DNA from 4 places in the Bacillus sp. MUM 13 genome. Region 2 is predicted to be linked to each of the others. Evidence: riboswitches for the same ligand, from Rfam matches in the RefSeq annotation. Region 2 holds a riboswitch; each other region holds the start of a gene.
What was found. A riboswitch is a leader RNA that binds a small molecule or an ion and turns the genes downstream of it on or off. The one in region 2 is predicted to bind S-adenosylmethionine.
Positions count from the first base shown of each region.

Region 1: it holds a riboswitch for S-adenosylmethionine, as region 2 does, so the genes downstream of both, BIV59_RS16090 (methionine biosynthesis PLP-dependent protein) here and BIV59_RS13610 (alpha/beta hydrolase) in region 2, are expected to answer to the same signal.
Region 3: it holds a riboswitch for S-adenosylmethionine, as region 2 does, so the genes downstream of both, BIV59_RS19340 (phosphoadenylyl-sulfate reductase) here and BIV59_RS13610 (alpha/beta hydrolase) in region 2, are expected to answer to the same signal.
Region 4: it holds a riboswitch for S-adenosylmethionine, as region 2 does, so the genes downstream of both, BIV59_RS09775 (methionine ABC transporter ATP-binding protein) here and BIV59_RS13610 (alpha/beta hydrolase) in region 2, are expected to answer to the same signal.

Region 1 covers NZ_MLYQ01000067.1:4,542-6,743, forward strand. Annotated here, with positions in the region: gene BIV59_RS16090 (methionine biosynthesis PLP-dependent protein) at 1-1,025, opposite strand, end outside; SAM riboswitch class I at 1,108-1,222, opposite strand; gene BIV59_RS16095 (glycerate kinase family protein) at 1,403-2,202, shown strand, end outside.
Region 2 covers NZ_MLYQ01000047.1:37,869-40,070, forward strand. Annotated here, with positions in the region: gene BIV59_RS13605 (methionine ABC transporter ATP-binding protein) at 1-543, opposite strand, end outside; SAM riboswitch class I at 704-821, opposite strand; SAM riboswitch class I at 1,066-1,166, shown strand; gene BIV59_RS13610 (alpha/beta hydrolase) at 1,233-1,988, shown strand; gene BIV59_RS13615 (CsbD family protein) at 2,052-2,202, shown strand, end outside.
Region 3 covers NZ_MLYQ01000100.1:26,938-29,139, reverse strand. Annotated here, with positions in the region: gene sat (sulfate adenylyltransferase) at 1-594, opposite strand, end outside; gene BIV59_RS19340 (phosphoadenylyl-sulfate reductase) at 654-1,373, opposite strand; SAM riboswitch class I at 1,555-1,661, opposite strand; gene BIV59_RS19335 (DUF2515 family protein) at 1,873-2,202, shown strand, end outside.
Region 4 covers NZ_MLYQ01000031.1:17,373-19,574, reverse strand. Annotated here, with positions in the region: gene BIV59_RS09780 (O-acetylhomoserine aminocarboxypropyltransferase/cysteine synthase family protein) at 1-577, shown strand, start outside; SAM riboswitch class I at 770-881, shown strand; gene BIV59_RS09775 (methionine ABC transporter ATP-binding protein) at 1,065-2,102, shown strand; gene BIV59_RS09770 (methionine ABC transporter permease) at 2,092-2,202, shown strand, end outside.

The DNA of each region.
Region 1 (2,202 bases), on a different contig from region 2:
CGCAATAACCTATTACAAACCCCATTCGCTGTTCTGATTTCTTCTGGAATGTCTGCATGGGTTTGTGTTGCAGGATACGTTATAAAGCTCTCAACTCCGCCGAGACTCTCTGCAAAAGAGATAAGGGAAAGTCCTTTTAAGAAAGGATTGATCCATGACTCATCATTTAACCTGAAAGAAAGCATACCGCCTCTGCCGGGATAAAGGACCTCTGAAACGGACTCGTGATTGGACAGGTATTCAGCAAGGATTTTTGCATTGGATTCATGGCGGGCCATCCGAAGAGAAAGTGTTTTCATGCCTCTCATTAAAAGCCATGAATCAAATGGGCTCAGCACAGCTCCTGCCCCATTATGGTGAAGGGCGAGAGAAGTGCAAAGATCTCTCCCTTTAGCAACGATAAGCCCTGCCAGCACGTCGTTGTGTCCGCCAAGATATTTTGTAGCGCTATGGATGACGATATGAGCTCCAAGCGGGATAGGTTTTTGGATCAGCGGTGTATAAAAGGTATTGTCGACGATTAAAAGCAAACCGTGCTGTTCCGCCAGCTGGCCGATAGCTTCGATATCCGCTGTTTCCATTAGAGGATTAGTGGGGGATTCTATAAAAATGGCTTTAGTCTTTGGTGTAATGGAATGTTCAATGCTCTGCAGACAGCTTGTATCTCTGTATTTACAGACTAACCCCCATTTCTTGAACCCCTGTTCCAATAATCGATATGTTCCTCCGTATAAATCCTTGGATAAAATCCACTCATCCCCGGATTGGAATAACGACAATACCGTCAATATTGCTGCCATGCCTGAGCTGCATGCAAAGCCCTGATCGCCGCCTTCAAGATCTGCTATGGTTTTTTCGAGGATCTGCCTCGTGGGATTTCCGGTACGGGAATAATCGAATCCTGTGGACTGCCCAATGCCTTCATGGCGGTAAGCTGTTGAAAGGTAAATGGGAGCATTCACAGTTCCTGTCTCTTTTTCGCTTCGATTTCCGATTTGTGCCAGATATGTGTCAATATTGTACATAGGTTCACCACTCCTTAAGCTGAATAAAATAAAAAAGCCTTCTTAAAGAAGAAGACTTTTAACAGTACATTGGAAGCCATTCTTCTTATCTTTCAAGTTATTAAAACTTGATGGAGTTAGCACCTTTTCATTGTTCTGGGCAATGAAGGTTGCTGAGGCGTCAACGGGCCAATTCCCTAAACCTCTCTTGATAAGAAATAAATTCTAATTATTCTATTAGTTTAGAATTTACTACACAAATAGGGTAATGTCAACTAATATAAATATATCTTCCCTGCAATAGAGTGAAGCAAATTCAGGAATTTATGAGGCATCACTTTAAGTTCAAAGTGTTTAATAAAAAGATATAGATAGAAAGATCGAAAGGAGGGCTTTTATTGAAAATTGTCATTGCCCCTGATTCATTCAAGGAAAGCATGACTGCAATGCAGGCGGCAGACTCTATAGAAAAGGGGTTCCGCCGCATCTTTAAATCTGCTGAAATTATTAAGGTCCCATTAGCAGATGGCGGGGAAGGGACGGTACAGGCACTTATAAATGCAACAGGAGGGAACATTATTGAAAAAGAAGTCACCGGGCCGCTAGGTGAAAGGGTGAATGCCAAATTCGGGATTTTCGGAAATGGAGAAAAAGCAGTAATCGAGATGGCTGCAGCTTCAGGCATCCATCTTGTTCCTTATGAAAAAAGAAACCCGCTGTATACGACCACCAGAGGTACTGGTGAATTGATACTGGCTGCCCTGGACGCGGGAGCAAAGCATATCATTCTTGGCATTGGCGGAAGTGCCACTAATGATGGAGGGGCAGGGATGGCAAAAGCGCTAGGAATAAAGCTTATGGATGAGAGCGGCAGGGAAATTGGAGACGGGGGTGGAGCTCTCGGAAAGCTTTGCTCCATTGATTTAAGCGATGCAGATCCAAGATTGCGGCATATCAGGGTGGAAGCAGCATGTGATGTAGACATCCCCTTAACCGGAGAAAAAGGTGCTTCAGCAATTTTCGGGCCACAAAAAGGGGCAGATCGGGAAATGGTTGTTCTTCTTGATAATAATCTCGAAAGATATGCGGCGGTCATTGAAAAGGAGCTTGGAAAAAAGGTAAAGGATGTGCCTGGTTCCGGTGCAGCCGGAGGCCTTGGAGCAGGATTGCTTGCCTTTTTGCCTGCTGAGCTTAAAAG
Region 2 (2,202 bases):
CAGCTCAAGAACATTTTTTGTTGTTTCTGGATCCAATGCGGATGTTGCCTCATCGCAAAGCAGGATTTGGGGATCTGTCACAAGGGCCCTCGCGATTCCGACACGCTGTTTTTGTCCGCCAGACAGGTGGCCCGGATAAACATTTTCCTTTCCGCTTAGTCCAACAAATTCAATGAGATCCAGCACCTTTTTTTGAACATCCCGCTTCTTTTTTCCCTGCAGATATAGCGGCATTGCAATATTGTCAAAAACGGTTTTAGCAGAAAGCAGATTAAAATGCTGAAAAATCATCCCAATTTCCCTGCGTGTTTTCCTAAGTTCACTTTCATTCAATGACATCAAGTCCAATCCATCAATGCTGATTGTTCCTTCTGTCGGTTCCTCTAACCGATTAAGACATCTTATTAACGTGCTTTTTCCTGCTCCTGAAAATCCTATGATTCCAAAAATATTTCCCTTATCTATTGTCAAAGAAATATTATTTAGTGCATGAATAGGGGTTTTTCCCTGATAAACCTTTGAAACATTTCTGATTTCAATCAATTCTAATTCCTCCTACGGCGCTATTAACCAATTATCCTTATAAGTTTAATCAGAAATATACATATAAGCCGCCCCTTTCTCCAATCTTCCGGAAACGAAAAAACCCTTCTTTTATCCATGACAGATAAGAAGAAGGGTTTATATGTATAAGCCGATCTACTTCTTATCTTTCAAACCGATTGTATCGATTTGCAGGAATTAGCACGGTATTTGCAATAAGAAGCAAACCCGTTGCCGAGGTTTCGCAGGGCCAGTCCCTCCACCTCTCTGGATAAGTAATAGCATTTATTCAATTGTTTTTTAATTTGTAACTACAATATTAGGCGGGCTTAAGGGATAAGTCAATATTTTTTTAAAATTCCCAATAAAAATTTCCGGCTGGTCCTTCTATTTTATGTCTACAAAAAGAATTCAGAACAAGATTTTACAGATAAAAGAGGGAACGGTTGACGAAAAAAATCATATCGTGTTATTATAAAACCAAGTAAATTAATAAGAATAGTTAATTATAAACTTCATATACCATTATCACGAGTGAACGAGAGATCTGGCTCAATGACTTCACAGCAGCCTCATGAAAGGTGCTCCTACCAGCAAAGCATATTTGCTTTGGCTGATAAGATTTGTCTAAAAAACTTTCTTTGCAGCCGGGCAAGGAAAGTTTTTTATATTAGAAAGGAGTTTTTCTCATGTCATTATCCCCTGTTATTCCTGGTGCTGAATCCTTTTTCTATCCCGGCAATTCTACAGGAATTTTAATTTGCCACGGCTTTAACGGGACTCCTCAGAGTGTTGAATATTTAGGGAGCCAGTTTGCCGAGAAGGGATATACGGTTTATGCACCCCGTTTAAAAGGGCACGGATCAGCTGCGAGCGACCTGAAAGTCTGTTCTTATCAAGATTGGATTCAAAACCTGGAAGACGCCTACTGCGTTCTTCAGCAAACCTGCAGCAGGGTTTATATCCTGGGGCAGTCTATGGGCGGGGCTTTGGCCATTGATTTGGCTTCGAAGACAAACTGTGATGGCGTCATTACAGTTAATGCAGCTTTAAAGGTGCCGCAATATGAGCAATACCGAAAAGTCCAATCCCCCCTTTTCATCCCGGATGGCTCACCAGATATCAAGGATCCATCGGCAAAAGAAATCACCTATCCAGAAGTGCCGCTGCACTCAATTAAGCAGCTGCTGTCACTTATGGATAAGACTAGTGAAAATGTTAAAAAAACAACCTGTCCCCTGCTTCTGTTTTATTCGGTTGAAGACCATGTGGTTCCGGCAGAATGTTCATTTTATCTTTATGATCAGGCCGCTTCGCCTGAAAAAGAACTCATCGCCCTTAAACAGTCATACCATGTGGCCTCCCTTGATTATGATAAGGAACACATTATCAAAAATACGCTTCGCTTTATTGAAGAACATTCCAAGAAAGAAATGGCATCATAATATTGTTTAACAGACTCCTCTGCGGGTAAATAACAAGTAAACCAATGAAGGAGGAAGATAAAGATGAGCGGTTTATCTGATAAAGTCAAAGGTGCTGTAAATAAAGTCAAAGGTGAAGCCAAGGACCAAATGGGCAATGCCAGCGATGATAAAAGAATGCAGGGCGAAGGCAAGAAAGATAAGTTAAAAGGCGAAATTCAAGAAGGAATTGGCA
Region 3 (2,202 bases), on a different contig from region 2:
ATATTCATGGGCACGGTGGACCGGATTTCTTGTCTGGAAGCCTACTATTGTATTCCAGCCCTTGTCAGAAAAAATTTTTCTGGTTTCTTCCGGATCTCTGTAAAAATTCCTGAAGCCCTTCCTCTCGACTCTTTTAGTCAGCTTTATTTCTCCGCCTATATACATGTCCCCCCTGCTGTAAAGCTTTTGTACCCCCGGGTGTTCGATGCTCCCAGTTCCATAGACACTGCTTGCTTCTTTGCTTTTATCAGGTTCATAAATATCAGCGATAATTATGGTTCCGTACGTGATGCCATCATGGACCAGCCTTGCTTCTTCACCTATTGACAGGCTTTGTGCTGCTTCCCTGGAGGCGGGAAGAGTAATAGGAATGCTCCATACCGCTCCACTCAAAAGCCGCATATTTTCAACCACGGAATCATAATCCTTTTGTGCCAAAAATCCCTCAATCGGGCTGAAGCCCCCGGTTCCAATCAATTCAAGATCACTTAATGAAATAGCATCAAGCTCTATTTCTTTTTTTATATGTGCTGTCTCATAATGGGGATTCCACTTATTGATAAGTGTTCCTCCATGCGGTTTGCTTAGTGTCACGTTTTCTGGCCTCCCATGTTTTCTTGTGTTCTATTTTTGTGGCTCTTTTTTAATTTTTTTTATGAAGTATGAAGCCCGCACTCCGTTTTCCCGGTAGCTGACCATCTTCCTGACCTCAGGTCATCTTCATTCACAGCAGCGGCCGTACACGTTTCACAGCCAATGCTTGGATAGCCTTTATCATGCAAAATGTTATATTGCAGATCATTTTTATGGGCATACCGCCAAACATCCTTCCATGTCCAATGAATAAGCGGACAAATCTTAACAGATTTGAACTTATTGTCTTTATTAAAGTACTCGGTATTACCTCTGGATGGGGATTGTTCCCGCCTCAGACCAGAAATCCAGGCAAGCGGCATAGAAAGGACTTCATTCAAGGGAATGATTTTTCTGAGTTCGCAGCATTTATCAGGCTCCCTTTTCCATAATTCAGGTCCATATTGTTCTGCCTGTTCTGCAAGCGTCAGTTCAGGCTTCTTCATTTCAATCTGCAGATTCGGGTACCTTTCACTTACCCTTTCAATTAATTGATACGTTTCCTTGAAATGCAGGCCGGTATCTAAGAAAACAATTTTTGCCCTATCCGTTATCTTTGAAATCAAATCGATCATAACAATACCTTCTATTCCGAAACTGCAGGCATATACCAATTCATCAGCATAGGTTTTATAGGCCCAATCTAAAACTTCAAGAGCTCCTTTCGTTTCGCTGCCTGCTGGAAAATCAACAGGGGCATGTTCATCAAAATTCTGATACACCAATATACTATTGCCCATAAACAGCCTCCTTTTATTGTTCATTCCTGATTTTTGAATAAAAAAAGGCAGCATTAACAAAAACCCGCTAATACCGCCTCTAGTTGTCTAGTCAGCTATTTTTATTCATTTGTGAGCAGAGATTTTTATAAAAAAAAATCTTCCGCTTTGGAAAGATTTTGGCAATGTCATATAAACATATACCTTATCTCCCAAAATGCATCACATTTTGTTGGAGTTAGCACCTTGCATGCTATGCAGGTTGCCGGACATCATCGGGCCAATTCCCTCAGTCTCTCTAGATAAGTTTGATTATTAAGAATAATAACACAACAGGAAAATATGTCAATAAGTTATCTTATTTATTTACTTGGATATTAATTATCATCTCTTAAAAATATTACTATGCCGACGGACGCCATTTTGGACCTTTCATTTTGCATTTCACATATATTGCATCATGCGTTAATTTTAAGGGGGAATTTATATTTTTCCGATAAAGACACTTTTGAATTATATCATGGCTTCAGCCCAGAAAAAAAATGAAGCCTCAAAAAACCTGCTGAACCCCCAGACATTCACTGTGTTAAACACTCTTATAAAAAAAGAATTGGCTTTTCCTGCAGAAATCGATAAAGGCCTCCTGCCTCACGAAACAGCAATTGTAAGCAAGGTACGGGAAGAAACCAAACAAGCGAATCGGAATAACCTGACCCGAACGAACGCTTATCTTGATTGCTATGAAAAAAATCCGGAACTCCATTGGTCCCTGCTTGCCCATTTGGTATCCAGAAACGGCGGATATCATATGACAGATTTAAAAGGGGAGAGCATGAACCATCTTTTCGGC
Region 4 (2,202 bases), on a different contig from region 2:
AAATATCGTATACAGTGATGCAGCGGGCCCGGCTGCTTTTATTACCAAAGCACGTGTCCAGTTACTAAGGGATCTGGGGCCTTCGCTCAGTCCCCAAAGCGCCTTTCAATTCACTCTTGGGCTTGAGACCCTGCATGTAAGGATGAAAGAGCACATATCCAATACCGGGAAAATCATTGATTATTTAGAAAACCATCCGGCCGTAACTTGGGTGTCACACCCAGGGCATAAAGATCACCCTGATAGGAAACTGGCAGATAAATACCTTCCAAGAGGAGCAGGGGCCATTGTCATTTTTGGGATTGAAGGCGGCAGAGAAGCAGGAGCCAAGCTGATTAACTCCATACAGCTATGGTCACATGTAGCAAATGTTGGAGACGCAAAAAGCTTAATCATCCATCCTGCCAGCACAACCCATCAGCAGTTAAATAAAGATGAACTGATTCAATCTGGCGTAAGCGAGGATTTAGTAAGGCTATCAATCGGCATTGAAAATGCAGACGATTTGATTGAAGACCTTGAACAGGCGATTGAACAGGCAACTGGCCTGGCGTCCTTGGCTGTAAAATCTTTATAATTCGGAAAGAGAGGGTGCACATGCATTCTCTTTCTTCACTGATTCACGAAAAATTGTTTATCAAAGGATTTAAAATTTTTACTAACTTTTAAACGTTATGCATTGACACTTTTTCTTTCTGTATGTTACGATCACTTTCGTAATTAAAAATGAACATAATTGATGTGAACCGTCAATTACATATATCTGTTGCTCTTATCGAGAGAGGTGGAGGGATGTGCCCTATGAAACCCGGCAACCGGCAAGGATTTCCTTGAAAAGGTGCCAATTCACAAAAAGCTGATAAAGCTTTTAGAGATGAGAGAAAGGCCTTAGCTTATCTTGCCTTTCTGCTCATGCAGAAAGGCTTTTTCTGTTTAAGGCACTGATATTGGCCTTGCGCCATGCATGAAGAACAGATAATGCGCAATGATATATTGTAGATGGATACATGATTTAGCAAAAGTTTACTATGTTCATAGGCTTATACGGATAAGAGGTGGATTCAATGATAACGGTATCGAAAGTAAGTAAGCTATTTAAATCCAGCCTTGCGAAAGGCGAACCTATAAAAGCTGTTGATTCTGTAGATATCTCAATTGACAAAGGAGAAATTTTTGGGATTATCGGCTATAGCGGTGCCGGGAAAAGTACGCTGATCCGGATGCTGAACGGTCTTGAAAGGCCGACTGAAGGCTCGGTTCTTGTAGCAGGCAGAGAGATTTCCCGAATAAAGGGCGCGGAGCTTCGAAGCGCAAGACAAGAAATAAGCATGATTTTCCAGCACTTTAATCTATTATGGTCCAGGACTGTCGAAGAGAATATCTCCTTTCCCCTGGAAATTGCAGGCGTCCCGGCAAATAAGAGAAAAGAAAGGGTCAGCGAGCTTATTAATCTGGTCGGCCTAGAAGGGAGAGAGCGTGCATATCCCTCGCAGCTAAGCGGCGGACAAAAGCAGCGTGTCGGCATTGCAAGGGCGCTTGCCAACAATCCCAAGGTGCTCTTGTGTGATGAAGCGACTTCAGCACTTGATCCCCAGACTACTGATTCCATCCTGGAATTGCTCGTTGATATCAATAAAAGGCTGGGTCTTACCATTGTTTTGATTACGCATGAAATGCATGTCATCCGCAAAATCTGCCATCGTGTTGCTGTCATGGAAGGCGGCAGGGTTGTGGAGCAGGGACGTGTTTTGGAGGTTTTCCGAAATCCGACTGCGCAGATTACCAAACGTTTTGTCCAGCAGGTCACAGAACCAGAGGAAACAAAACCCGTATTGGATCATATTGGAGTCCGCTATCCAAAGGGCAAGGTCATACAGTTAACATTTATAGGAGAAAGTACAGAAAGTCCGCTCATTACCGGGCTAATCCGAAACTTCAATATCGATGTTAATATCCTCCAGGGGAAAATATCGCATACGCAAAATGGCCCTTATGGCACTCTGTTCATACATGTTGATGGAAAAAGCGATGAAATCACCCGTGCGATCACGTATTTAAATGAGCAGCAGGTAGGCGTGGAGGTGATATCAAATGCTGACTGATTTACTTCCAAATGTGGTTTGGGCAGATATGTGGGCAGCGACGAAAGAAACCTTATACATGACTGGTTTTTCATTGGTTGCTACATTTATTTTAGGCATT